4 regions of the Janthinobacterium lividum genome follow, and region 2 is predicted to be linked to each of the others. Evidence: predicted binding sites of a transcription regulator. Region 2 holds the regulator's gene; each other region holds the start of a gene.
The links. Region 2 encodes FNR, which switches genes on or off when oxygen is low (the NO sensors DNR and NnrR bind a similar motif). Its sites were predicted from a motif close to TTGATNNNNATCAA; they were not measured.
Positions count from the first base shown of each region.

Region 1: the regulator FNR is predicted to act here: its motif matches at 1,509-1,522, upstream of U0004_RS04480 (universal stress protein).
Region 3: the regulator FNR is predicted to act here: its motif matches at 1,556-1,569, upstream of U0004_RS04805 (IPT/TIG domain-containing protein).
Region 4: the regulator FNR is predicted to act here: its motif matches at 1,645-1,658, upstream of cydD (thiol reductant ABC exporter subunit CydD).

Region 1 is NZ_CP139976.1:1,004,841-1,008,119, reverse strand. Features, by position in the region: gene U0004_RS04490 (enoyl-CoA hydratase) at 1-57, opposite strand, end outside; gene U0004_RS04485 (MFS transporter) at 120-1,439, shown strand; gene U0004_RS04480 (universal stress protein) at 1,577-2,014, shown strand; gene mltA (murein transglycosylase A) at 2,056-3,279, opposite strand, start outside.
Region 2 is NZ_CP139976.1:285,366-288,644, reverse strand. Features, by position in the region: gene U0004_RS01200 (response regulator) at 1-598, opposite strand, end outside; gene fnr (fumarate/nitrate reduction transcriptional regulator Fnr) at 848-1,606, shown strand; gene U0004_RS01190 (FixH family protein) at 1,610-2,134, opposite strand; gene ccoG (cytochrome c oxidase accessory protein CcoG) at 2,281-3,279, opposite strand, start outside.
Region 3 is NZ_CP139976.1:1,068,285-1,071,563, forward strand. Features, by position in the region: gene metH (methionine synthase) at 1-1,149, opposite strand, end outside; gene U0004_RS04800 (hypothetical protein) at 1,307-1,489, opposite strand; gene U0004_RS04805 (IPT/TIG domain-containing protein) at 1,791-3,279, shown strand, end outside.
Region 4 is NZ_CP139976.1:2,661,286-2,664,564, reverse strand. Features, by position in the region: gene cydD (thiol reductant ABC exporter subunit CydD) at 1-1,579, opposite strand, end outside; gene U0004_RS12160 (GbsR/MarR family transcriptional regulator) at 1,719-2,270, shown strand; gene U0004_RS12155 (PEP-CTERM sorting domain-containing protein) at 2,578-3,144, shown strand.

The sequences.
Region 1 (3,279 bases), 720 kb from region 2:
CAGGCGGATGACCGCCACTTTGTCCTGGATATCGATGATCAAGTCTTCGTATTGCATATAGTCTCCTCTGGATGAACACGGTGCAACGATTGTAGCGGCTAACGGCAGCGGCGCGGCAGGTGCGCTGCTATTATTGTGAGCCTGATCATTTTCATATCGAGCAAGATATTTTCTCCTCCCTCTTCCAGTACTGCGCCCATTACCTGCGCGGCGACGGCAGCGCCGCCAGCGTCAATTTCCGCCGCCTGTGGTTCAGCAACGGCCTCAATTGCTTCGGCGCCCAGATCACCTCGCTGGCCCTGCCCTTGTGCGCGGTACTGTTACTGCATGCGACGCCGGAACAGATGGGCATGCTGGTCGCCCTGCAGGCGCTGCCGTTCGCCCTCTTCGGCTTGCCCGTCGGCGTGCTGCTGGACCGGCGCAGCAAGCACCCGATCATGCTGTTCAGCGAAAGCATGTCTGGCCTGGCTCTGGCCAGCGTGGCCGTGGCTTACTGGTGCGGCGTGCTGTCCATGCCGTGGTTATATATAGTGGGGTTCATCATCGGCACGGGCTTCGTCGTCGGTGGCGGTGCCGAACAGGTGTTTCTGACTTTCCTGGTGGGCCGCGACGGCTTGATCGATGCGCAATCGAAATTTGCCGCCACCGAATCGGCGTCGCGCCTGATCGGTCCCGGCCTGGCCGGCGTGCTGGTGCAAGTCTTGTCAGCGCCCGTCGCCATCCTGTGCACGGCGTGCGGCTATCTGATTTCCGTCTTCAATTTGCGTGCCATGAGCGTGCGCGACCCGCACCCTGCCCCATCCGACAAACATGCCTTGCGCGACATCGCCGACGGCTTGCTGTTCGTCTGGCGCGAACCGCTGCTGCGCGCGCTGGCCTGGGGCGCCGGCATCTGGCACTTCCTGTTTTACGCCAGCATGGCCTTGACGGTGCTGTTCGCCACGCGCGACCTGGGCATGAGTCCTGGCGTGCTGGGCATGACGCAGATGCTGGGCGGCGCCGGCGTCTTGCTCAGCGCCTTCATCGTCAAGCCATTGACGAAGCGCTACGGCGCCGGCCGCACCATCCTGATCGGCCTGGCATCGACCTCGCTCTGCTTTGCCCTGACGCCAACGATTCCCGCCGCGCTGTTCGGCAGCGCCGCCGCCAGCGCCTTGGCGTATGCCATATTGATGTTCTTTTTCGATTGCGGCGTGATGCTGTTCTTTATTCCCTATCTGGGCCTGCGCCAGAAAGTCACGCCCGACCCCATGCTGGGCCGCATGACGTCGACCATGCGCTTCCTGACGGTGGCGACGGCGCCGCTGGGCGCGCTGGCCGCCGGCTGGATCGCGGAACACTTTGGCGTGCGCAATGGACTGGCCTGCATCGCGGCCGGCAGCATCCTGTTGACAGCCGCCATGGTGTGGGGCACGCCGCTGCGTAGTGTGCGCACCTGATGCGATGAACAGGCATACACTGCTAAAAGATTGCCTTGGCGACACTATTCACGCCAAAGCCTATGAGGTTTGATTTATATCAAGGTTTGAATTGATATAAATCCATAAGCTGTCTTACATCACTTGAGGAGCACGCTATGTTTAACACCATCTTATTTCCCACCGACGGCTCGCCGTTGTCCGACAAGGCCGCCGAGACCGCCCTCGCCTTCGCCCAACTGAACAAAGCCAAGCTGGTCGCCATCAGCGTGGTGCAGCCTTTCCCGTTTTCGCCGATGGCCGACGGCGGCATCGTGCTCGACGCCAGCCTGTATGAACAACAGATGCAGGAAGCGTCGCAACGCGCCATCGACAAGATCGGCGCAGCGGCCCGCACCGCCGGCGTGCCCTTCGAAGGCGTGGTGGCCGTGTCACCTAGCCCGCACGATGAAATCGTCAATGCGGCGCAGACCTACCATTGCGACATCATCCTGATGGCCTCGCATGGCCGCAAGGGCTTGAACAAGCTGTTCGTGGGCAGCGAAACGCAAAAAGTGCTGGCCCACACGCACTTGCCAGTGATGGTTCTGCGCTAAGCTGACGCCAGACCATCACCCGCCGGCGCCGCGCACCTCCTCTAGCGCGCCGGTGCCTGCTTCGGCAACAACACCCACACGGCGCCGCTCTGCTTCATGCGGCCCGCATTCTCGGCCGCTTCCGCGCCAAAGCCAAAGAAATAATCGACACGGATCGGCCCGCGAATGGCGCCGCCCGTATCCTGCGCCATCACCAGGCGCTGCATGGGGATCTCGCTATTGGCTTGCGTGGTGGACAAGAACACGGGCGCGCCCAGCGGCAGGAAACGCGAATCGATGGCTACCGAGCGCTGCGGCGTCAGCGGCACGCCCAGCGCGCCCTTCGGCCCCACTTTCGGGTCGGGCAGGCGCTCTTCCTTGAAGAAGACATAGCTGGGATTAGCGTTGAACAATTCATCCTTGCGCGTGGGATGGCCGGCGATCCACGCCTTGATGCCTTGCGCGGATGCCTGGCTCAAGGTCAGCTCGCCCTTGTCGACCAGGTAGCGGCCGATCGATTTATACGGATGGCCGTTTTGATCCGCATACGCCACACGCACGGTTTCCTGCGTATCGGTCAACTGCACGCGCCCGGAACCCTGCACTTGCAGGAAGAATGCCTCGACTTCGTCATCCACCCACAGCAATTCCTTGCCCGTGACGGAGGTGGCGCGCTCGATGTCGGCGCGGGTTGCGTACGGTATCACCTTCTTGCCGACCAGCTTGCCGCGCAAGCGCATGTTTTTCAGTTCCGGATACACGCCGGCCAAGTCCACCGAAACCAGGTCGTCAGGCACCTTGTACAGCGGTGTCTGGTATGGACCGCCGCGCTTGCGCGCGCCGTGCAGCAATGGCTCGTAATAACCGGTCACCAGTCCAGTATTGGCGCCATCGGCGGTGACGACTTGATTGGGCACAAAGAAGGTCTCGAAAAACAGGCGGATGGCCTTGTCGCTGTCGGCATTCACCTGGCGCGCAATCGTGCACGATTCTTTCCAGTCCGGACGCTTGACGAGCACGCCGCACGACGCCATAAAGGCGGGCCAGGCCGCGCGCATGTCGTCGCGGGCCCAGCCAGGCAAGGCGGCAAACTTGGCGGGCACGAATGTGGGGGCTGCCGCATCCGTGGCATCCTTGGCGTCGGCAGGCTTGGCCGGCACCGGCCTGACGACGGTCGGCGCGATGGCGGGCGCCTTGCCGCTGGAAGCAGCGGGTGGCGTGGACGGCGTGGTGCAGGCGGAAAGCGCAAGCGCGACGCCACCGGCTGAAACGAGTAGACTACCGCG
Region 2 (3,279 bases):
AGTAATAGCCGCTCTTGCCGATCTTTTCCGAGCGCAGGCGGCCCAGCAGATTGTCCTTGTACAGGCGCAGCACGCCGATCACCACGCCGGCCACCTGGCCATCGGCGGCCAGCACGGGCGCCACCATCTGCACGATGGGCATGCCGCTCGACTTGCCCAGCATCGGCTCGGTAATCATGGGCTGGCGCGTGCGCAGGACGGTCTGGAAATACTCGCGCTCGGCGACGTTGATGCCGGCGCGCCCCGTCACTTCCGGCATGTCGGCCACGATGGCGCCATGCGCGTCGAGCACCAGCACGTCGTCGAACAGCACCAGCATCGAGCGGCGCGCATAGTATTCGCGCAGTTTGGCGGGCTGGGCGATCAGTTCCGGCGGCTGCTGCCTGGCCGTCAGGGTGACAATCTGCAGCAGCATGCCCAGCTTGTCGTCGAGCTCGGCAGCGGTGCGGCTGATCAGCGATGACTGCTGGCTCAGCAGTACTCGGGTGAAGTCGTCGCGCATGTGCTGCACCTGGATCATGGTGACCAGCGCGATCATGGCGATCGAGGTCAGGCTGGTGGCCAGCGCGACTTTTGCTTTAATGCCGAGAGGCTTCATGATTTCCTTTTCAGTGCCGGGCGGCACAGGCGGCAGATAATGCTGTCAGGAATTTTCCTATCAATACCCCAGCTTGGCAAGCGCCGCCGCGCAAATTGCCCGCCCCGTATGGGCTTTTGACGATGTTGCCATATAATTAAAGGCTGGACGTCGTTTATTCGCCGAATTTACGGTGAAATTGGCATACGGCAACCCTGTATGCAGCTGTATGCAGTAAACTTGTTGTTGCATTTTCTAAAAGGTACCGACATGACTGAAGCGCTACTCACTCCCACCTTGCCCACCGTGAACGTGGAGGCGTTGCGTGCGCGATGCTCGACCTGCAGCATGCATCAATTGTGCCTGCCGATGGGCCTCGATGTGGGCGACATGGATAGGCTGGACCAGATCATCGGCCGCCGCCGCAAGATCGTGCGCGGCGCTTCGCTGTTCCGCATCGGCGACTCGTTCCAGAACCTGTATGCGATCCGCCTGGGGCATTTCAAGACGTACCAGATCAATCCGGGTGGCGAAGAGCAGGTGACGGGTTTCCAGATGGCCGGTGAACTGCTGGGCATGGACGCCATCAGCGCCGACCGCCACCACTGTAATGCGGTGGCGCTGGAAGACAGCGAAGTGTGTGAAATTCCGTTTTCCAGCCTGGAACAATTGCTGGGCAATATGCCGACCCTGCTGCGTCATTTCCACCGCATGATGAGCCAGGAAATCACGCGCGAGCAAAGCGTCATGCTATTGCTGGGCAATATGCAGGCGACCCAGCGTTTTGCCGCCTTCATCGTCAACCTGGCGTCGCGCTATGAAGCACGCGGCTATTCGGGCAGCAATTTCCAGCTGCGCATGTCGCGCGAGGAAATCGGCAACTATCTGGGCCTGACCATCGAAAGCGTCAGCCGCTTATTGTCGAAATTCAAGAAGGAAGGCTGGCTGCGCGTCTCGAACCGCGAGATCGAGATCCTGCAGCCGGCCAAGTTGAAAGCGATTACGGCCGGCACGGACATCTGCAAGTAAGACTTACAGTTCCTCGTCGGCATGCAGCGCGATGCTGCGTTGCAGGGGCCAGGTCCAGATGCCGGACAGGCGCCACTCGCGTTTGTCGTTTTCCACCAGCACTTGCCAGCGGCTGCGCTCGAGCATCGGCAGTGCTACGGAAAAATTGCCGGCCGCATCGGGCTGCACCAGCAGCTTGATATCCTTTTCCGGCAGGGTCGCATGCGCCAGGTGCAGCTGCAGCGGCGCCTGATAGGCCTTGCCGAAGCTGTGCACGGAACCACTGAGGCGCGCTGCAGCCACGTCATATGACAGGCGCGTATCCATGGCCAGGTCGCTGGCGATCGTGTCGCGCTTCAAATCCTGGTTGATCGCCTTGCCCTGCTTGTAATAATCGCCCACCACCAGCGCATCGGGCTGCGTAAACGCGATATAGCCCATGAAGCTGCCGACGACCACGGACAGGCCGGGGCCGATCATCAGCAGCCATGGCCAGCGATGCTTGTACCACGGTGCAACGGGGGGTTGCAGTTTCAGACTGTCGGACATTTTGTTCTCCTTGGGGTCGGACCCTGTGGGTCTGACCCCAGCTTTTGCTTCCGGGTTGAAAATCAAGTGACCCTAACGCATGATTGATGATACCCCTACGGCGAAATACCGGGGTCGGACCCAGAGGGTCCGACCCCAAATCAACATCACCGTGGCACGATGAATACCGCGCTTTCACGCACATGCAGCGATGGATCGTCCAGCGATTGCAATTCGATCGCAATCTTGTTCGAGCCCTTCTCGCCGACGCCGTGCGGCACGCGCAGGCGGATCGGCCAGCCCAGCGTTTCCGTCGGCTGCAAGGTCACTTCTTCGCGCGTCAGCAAGGTCAGGCCCGGCAAGCCGGAAGCGCTGATTTTAAAATGCTGGCTTTGCTCGGACGTATTCATGATCTGCAGGCGGTAGACGTTTTCGATCATGCCGTCTTCCACTTCGCGTCCCATCGAACCGCGGTCGCGGATCACGTCCATTTTCAGGGGCGTGCGCAGGGCCAGCGAGGTACACACGGCGATGATGATCAGGGCCAGGATGGAAGTGTAGATCAAGACGCGCGGGCGCATGGCGCGCTGGCGTATCTGCTTCGAATTGAAGTTGTTTTCCATCGCATGGTCGGTGCTGTAGCGTATCAGGCCACGCGGCCGCTCGACCTTGTCCATCACGCTGTTGCAGGCATCGACGCAGGCGGCGCAGCCGATGCATTCATACTGCAGGCCGTTGCGGATATCGATGCCGGTCGGACACACCTGCACGCACAGGGTACAGTCGATGCAATCGCCCAGCTTGTCGTTGTTGCCGGCCTTCTTGCTCATGGCGCCACGCGGTTCGCCGCGCTTGGCATCGTAGGTGATGATCAGGGTGTCCTGGTCGAACATGGCGCTCTGGAAGCGCGCGTAGGGGCACATGTATTTGCACACCTGCTCGCGCAGCCAGCCCGCGTTGCCGTAGGTTGCCAGGCTGTAGAACAAGACCCAGAACCATTCCCAGGGACCGAAATTGAGGGTGGTCACCGACTGCGCCAGTTCCTTGATCGGCGTGAAGTAGCCGACAAAGGTAAAGCCCGTCCACAGGGCGATGGCGCCCCATACCAGGTGCTTGGCGGTCTTCTTGAAGGCCTTGCGCACGGAGGGGCCCTGCTTGTCGAGGGC
Region 3 (3,279 bases), 780 kb from region 2:
CTCGCCCACGTTGACGAACAGCGACTCGTCATTGACGACGAACGGCTCCAGGCCCGCCAGGCGCAAGTCGTGCGATGGGGCCGGCACGGTGCGCGGCGTGTTTTTCGATAGCAATTCGCCGATGGCGGCGATGTGCTCGGGCGTGGTGCCGCAGCAGCCGCCCGCCATGTTCAAAAAGCCCGCGTCGGCAAATTCGCGCAGCAGGGCGGACGTGTCGGCTGGCAACTCGTCGAAACCCGTGTCGCTCATGGGGTTGGGCAAGCCCGCATTCGGGTAGATGCACACGAAGGTGTCGGCGATCTTGGCCAGCTCTTCCGCGTACGGGCGCATCAGGGCGGCGCCCAGCGCGCAGTTCAGGCCGATGGTTAGCGGTTTTGCGTGGCGCACGGAATTCCAGAAGGCGGGCACGGTCTGGCCCGACAAGATGCGTCCCGAGGCGTCCGTGACGGTGCCGGAAATCATCAGCGGCAGGCGCACGACATCCGGGTTTTGCTCGTAGAACAGGTCGATGGCGAACAGGGCCGCCTTGCAGTTCAGGGTATCGAAGATGGTTTCCACCAGCAGCACGTCGGCGCCGCCTTCCACCAGGCCCTGCGTCTGCTGCAGGTAGGCGGCCACCAGCTGGTCGAAGGTGACGTTGCGCGCTGCCGGGTCGTTGACGTCGGGCGAGATCGATGCCGTCTTCGGCGTGGGACCGAGGGCGCCGGCGACGAAGCGCGGCTTGTCCGGGGTGGAATACTTGTCGCAGGCGGCGCGCGCCAGCTTGGCTGCCTGCACGTTCATTTCATAGGCCAGGTGGGCCATGTGGTAATCGTCTTGCGCGATGGTCGTGGCGCCGAAGGTATTCGTTTCGATCAGGTCGGCGCCGGCCGCCAGGTAGCGCTCGTGGATTTCCTGGATGATGTGCGGCTGTGTCAGGGTCAGCAGCTCATTATTGCCTTTGACGAACAGTTCGCGCGCGCCACTGTCGGCCGGCGCGGCGAAATCGATGAAGCGGCCGGCGGGGCCGCCGCGATACGCTTCTTCGTCGAGCTTGTACTGCTGGATGATCGTGCCCATGGCGCCGTCGAGGATCATGATCCGCTGCGCCAGAATGGCGCGCAAGGTGGCTTCGGTCGGGGACATGGCGGGGATCACGGTATCGTTCATTTCATGCTTTCAATAGGCAAACGGGCGGCGGCGCGGCGACAAGACTGGTACGAGGCGGATGCGGGCCAGCAGGATCAGCTGACGGAGAGTGCCGGCCGGGTAGGGCAGGCAGAAGGTGGCAATCGCCTGATTTCACCGGGTCTAAAATTATACGGCATCAGGCTGCTTTGGTTTTAAGCAAAAGCGGCCGTTCGCCCCACGGCTGGCCTTCTTGCAACACATCGCCTCCTGCCACGCCTGCCGCTGAAATTACATTCCTGAAAATCTTACTCAAAACGTTAATTCTTCCGCCAAAGTTGGCAGAAAAATACTGTCCTCTAGGATGTGGAAAAATTTCCACATTATTTGTCCTGCCTCAGCATATTTTTAATGAATGGAATGGCAATAGCTGCAAAGGAAATTAATTTTGATTTAAGGCAATACAGAGTGAGGGAAATAATGCTCAGAATAAAGTTTGCCAAGCAGATATTTTAACTATTATCAAAACCAATTGAATCAAAAGCATTAATAGTTGTCTTTGGGAATCGAATTAACCCATAATATTGGTTCTTAGAAATTAAATTCTCACCAAAAGTCACCAATATGTCACATTTATCTCGTGTCCTCCCCGGCATCGCGCTGCACAAACATGGTTGCCAGCCATGAAAAACCATCTGCTCGTAGCATTGTTTGTCGTGCTGGGCCTGTCCGCCTGCGGTGGCGGTGGTGGCGGTGGTGGCGACACGGTGGTGGCGACCACCTCGGGCACGCCCGTCCTGACTCCTGCCGTGACGGCCGTCTCGGCGGCGAATGTTGCCGTGGGCGGCAGCCTGGTGGTCACGGGCACAAATCTGGGCCGCGTGACGGCCTTCCAGGTGGGCGGCGTGACCGTTGCCACCAGTGCCGCCAGCGAGACCAGCGTGACCCTGGCCATGCCTGGCGTGCCCGTCACGGGTGCCTTGAGCCTGGTCAGCGCCAGCGGTACGGCGGCCACCAGCTATAACGTCAATGTGTACCTGCCGTTGAGCGTGGGCAGCGTCGCGCCGGCGACGGGCGGTGTCGGCTCCAGCGTGACGATCACGGGCGGCGGCATGGGGGCCGTGACAGCGGTACAGTTTGGCAATGGCGCGGCGGCAACGCCGCAAAGCCAGACGGCCAGCAGCGTGACAGTGGTGGTGCCTGCGGGTGCAGCGACAGGCGCGCTGACGGTGCGCGGTCCCTACAACGATGTGATCAGCAGCGACGCGTACACGGTCCTGGCCAGCGTGGCAGTGACGTCGATCACGTCGGCCGTCAACGGCGCGACCTTGTCGGTGACGGTGCAGGGCAGCAATCTCGACCAGGTCAGCTCGGCTTCGGTGGGCAATACGCCGGCCGTCATCGTCAGCGCCAGCGCCAGCCAGCTGCTGCTGTCCGCGCCAGCCTCGGCAACGGGCAATGTGATGCTGTCGGCCGCTTCGCGCATCGCCGTAAATGCGGGCACGGTGTCGGCCTTTACCTTGGGCAGCATTGATTTCGCGCAAGTACTGAATTTGAACGCCAGCAATACGGCTTTGCGTCTGACGCGCGGCAAGCCGGCTGCCGTGCGCGTGTCCGTGCTGGCCACGCAGGCGGGCCAGGCCAGCCCGGCCGTGACCTTGAATGCGACCGCCGCCAATGGCAGCAATCTGGGCAGCATCGCGATGACGGGGCCGGCGCTCTTGCCGACGACGACGAACGATGACAGTTTCAATGGCAATTTCAGTGCCGTCCTGCCCTCCGGCTGGATCTTGCCCGGCGTGCGCGTGCGCGTGACGGCCGTCGGCAATGACGGCGTGCAAGTGAGCCAGGAAGCGGCACCCATGGTGGCCAGCCTGGCCAGAATCCGTTTGGTACTCGTCCCCTTGAGCACCGACGATGGCGTGGCGCAACTGCCGGACGCCGAGGTGATCCGCGCTGCGCTGTTGCGCGTGTATCCGTATGCGACGGAAAATATCAGCATCACCACGCGCGCCGCGCTGAGCATGCCAGGCAGCAGCACGGCCGACAGCTGGTGGAGCGATACCCTGGGCAAGCTGGAAAACAAGCGCGCGCTGGAAGACAGCGGTGCCTATTACTATGGTTTCGTGCCGAGAATGTCCTCCACCCGCGCCGCCGGCCTGGCCTACATCA
Region 4 (3,279 bases), 2.4 Mb from region 2:
CCAGTGCCAGCAAGGCATCCGTCACGCGCGCCGCCGTTTCGCTGTCCAGGTGCGCCGTCGGTTCATCGACCAGCAGCAGGTCGGCATGCGGATGCAGGGCCACGCGGGCCAGGGCCAGGCGCACGGCTTCGCCACCGGACAAGCCCTGGCCGCCATCGCTGAGCATGACGGCCGGCTGCGCCTGCGCCACGGCGGCCAGGTCAGCCAGGTGCAGGGCCTGCGTCACCTGCGCGGCATGCGCGCCAACGCGGCCCAGGGTCACGTTCTGGCTGACGGACGCGGCAAACACGTGCGGGCGCTGCCCCATCCAGGCCATGCGCTGGCGCAAGGTATTGACCGTGCTGTCGGTCAGGCGCACGCCGCCGATGCGGATGTCGCCGCCGCTGGCGGGCAGCAAGCCGGCCAGCAAGGATAGCAAGGTGGTCTTGCCGGCGCCGCTGGCGCCCAGCAGGGCCACGTGTTCGCCGGCACGCACCTTCAAGTCGAAGCCGTCAAACACGGGCGCCTCGCCGGGATGGGCAAAGCGCAATTGCCGGAGCTCCACGGCGGGCGGTGCCGCCACCGCCATGGCGGCGGCGGAGACGGCGGCAGGCAGTACCTGCGCGCCAGGCAGGGGCACGCCCTCGCCCGCCAGGTCGTGCAAGCCGGCCAGGCCCGCTTCGCCGGCTGCCTTGTCATGCCAGACGGCGGCCAGTTCGCGCAAGGGCTCGAAAAACGCGGGCGCCAGCAGCAGGATGAACAAGCCCTGCCCCAGGTTCAGTTCCCGGCCCCAGGTGCCGAAATTGATGCTGCCCAACAAGGAGAAACCGATAAACGCCGCCACCATGGCCACGCCCAGCGCGGAAAACAGTTCCAGCACGGCGGACGACAAAAAGGCGATGCGCAGCACCACCATCGTGCGCCGGCGCACGGATTGCGACGAGGCGTCCAGCCGTTCAGCGGTGGCGTCGACGGCGTCGAGCGCGCGCAAGGTGGCCAGGCCGCGCAGGCGGTCCAGCAGAAAGGCGTTCATGCTGCCCATTTCCACCATCTGTGCGCGGCTGGCCGCTTGCGCGCCCATGCCGACAAGGGCCATGAAGACGGGAATCAGGGGCGCGGCGATGAGCAGGATCAAGGCGGCGATCCACGACAGCGGCGTCACCACGGCGAGGATCACGAGCGGCACGAGCATGACTTTCCAGCGCGCCGGCTTGTAGCGCACCAGATACGGCACGATGGCTTCGGCCTGTTCGGCGATGATGCTGGCCGCCTGGCCCGACTGGGCGCGCTGGCGGTCCAGCGGCGAACGCTGCGCCAGCGCCTGTGCCACTTGCGCGCGCAAGGTCGACAGGTGCTCGCGCGCCGCCGCATACATGCGCCGCGCGCCCCACGCTTCGCAGCCGGCGCGCAGCACACCCAGCAGCAGCACGCCAGCGGCCGGCAGCAGGGCCGCACGCCAGGGCGCACCGCCCTGCATGGCTTGCACGGCCCAGGCCAGCAAGGCCGCTTGTGGCAGCCACAGCAAGGCGGCACCGCCCTGCGCCAGGCTGGCGGCACGGGGAAGAATAAAGCGGGGCAAGGACAAGGGCGTGGTCGGCATCTTCTATACTTCTTGAGTTTTCAGAATTTTCTGTAAATTCGATATTTTGTATAATACTGCGAAACATGACATATATCAATTGACCCTGCGGGTGTGGCGTGAAAAAATTCAGATAATTATGAAAACTCAACATATCCAAATGACGCCGCTGATCCTGACCTTCGTCAGCCATTTCGGCGAGATGGGCAGCCGCTGGGGCTTTAACCGCACGGTGGGGCAAGTGTACGCCTTGTTGTTTGTCGCGGAGCATCCTTTACACGCGGATGAAATCGCGGAACACCTGAGTTTTTCACGCTCGAACGTGAGCATCGGCCTCAAGGAACTGCAGGGCTGGGGCTTGATACGCCAGTCGCGCATTCCCGGTGACCGGCGCGAGTATTTTTCCTCGCTGGGCGATGTGTGGCAAATCTTCCGCGTGGTGGCCGCCGAGCGCCGCCGCCGCGAAGTAGCGCCCACCCTGACGGTGCTGCGCGAATCGCTGCTGGCGCCGGCCACGGAACCCGTGGACCAGTATGCGCAGGAGCGCATGCGCGAAATGTATGAATTGGTCGACCTGGCCAACACCTGGTTCGACGACTTGCAGCGCCTGTCGCCCGAATCGATGGCGCAGCTGATGAAAATGGGCGCCAAGGTGCAAAAACTGCTCAACGCCAAGGATCGCCTGTTTGGCGTCAGCAACAACAGCGACTGACGCCCCCTCCCTTCCCCAAGGCAAGACGCCGCCAGCACAAACTGGCGCCCTTGTCACGCCATTTCCCAACCTCATGGTGGCTATCGCTGGCACTGCCAAACATAGCCATATACGATGTTGTCAAGCCACCCAATAGAATTATTAAAATTGTATTAATTTATATCAAGAGTAAGCTTTCATATGCGTATTCACTACGCGCAGGAAATAGGTAAAAGCAGCTAAAAACGGGCAATGGGATGACTTCCCCGGCATGCAGGGACGCGTCCCGACACTATGAAGCGACTGTCTCAAGCAAAAGGGGATTTTCATGAAAAGCGTAAAGAGCATTGCCATCAAGGCATCCATGCTGGCCGCAATGACTGTACTGGCAAGTGCGGCGCAAGCGGCCACCTGGGTGGATGTGGGTCCGGCCAGCGGTTTCGTCATCGCCGGCAGCACCGTCACCTATTCACCATCGCCGGCACTGCAGGTGAAATATTATGACGATAACCTGGTACCACAGAGTCCCTCGGACATCCAGGGTTATATCAATGGCGTGTTCGGCACCAGCCTGGGCGCCGCCGTCTCGTATTGCGACAACGCCACCTCGGGCTGCACTGCCGGCACCACGGCAGGCTTGAGTGGCGGTGTCAATTCCTATACGAGCGCGGCCGCCTATGACTATCTGGCCATCCACTTCGGCCAGGGCGAACTGGTGTTCCACTGGGCCGCTCCCGTGGCTGCCGGCACCACCTTCACGGTGGAGGGCCTGCCCAAGGATCTGAGCAACTACAGGGCCTTCATTTCCGCCGTGCCGGAACCTGAAACCTATGCCATGCTGCTCGCCGGCCTGGGCCTGCTGGGCTTCCTGGCACGCCGCCGCCAAGGAAAGTAAGCCGCATGAACGGCAGCGGCGCACCAGCGCCCGCTGCCGCCCGCCACACGCGCGGCCTGTTTACGCCGCACTTGCGGCGCCAGGCCCACTGTTTACACTATTTTTAGACTCCCCTCGCTATGCTTGGCGGCATCC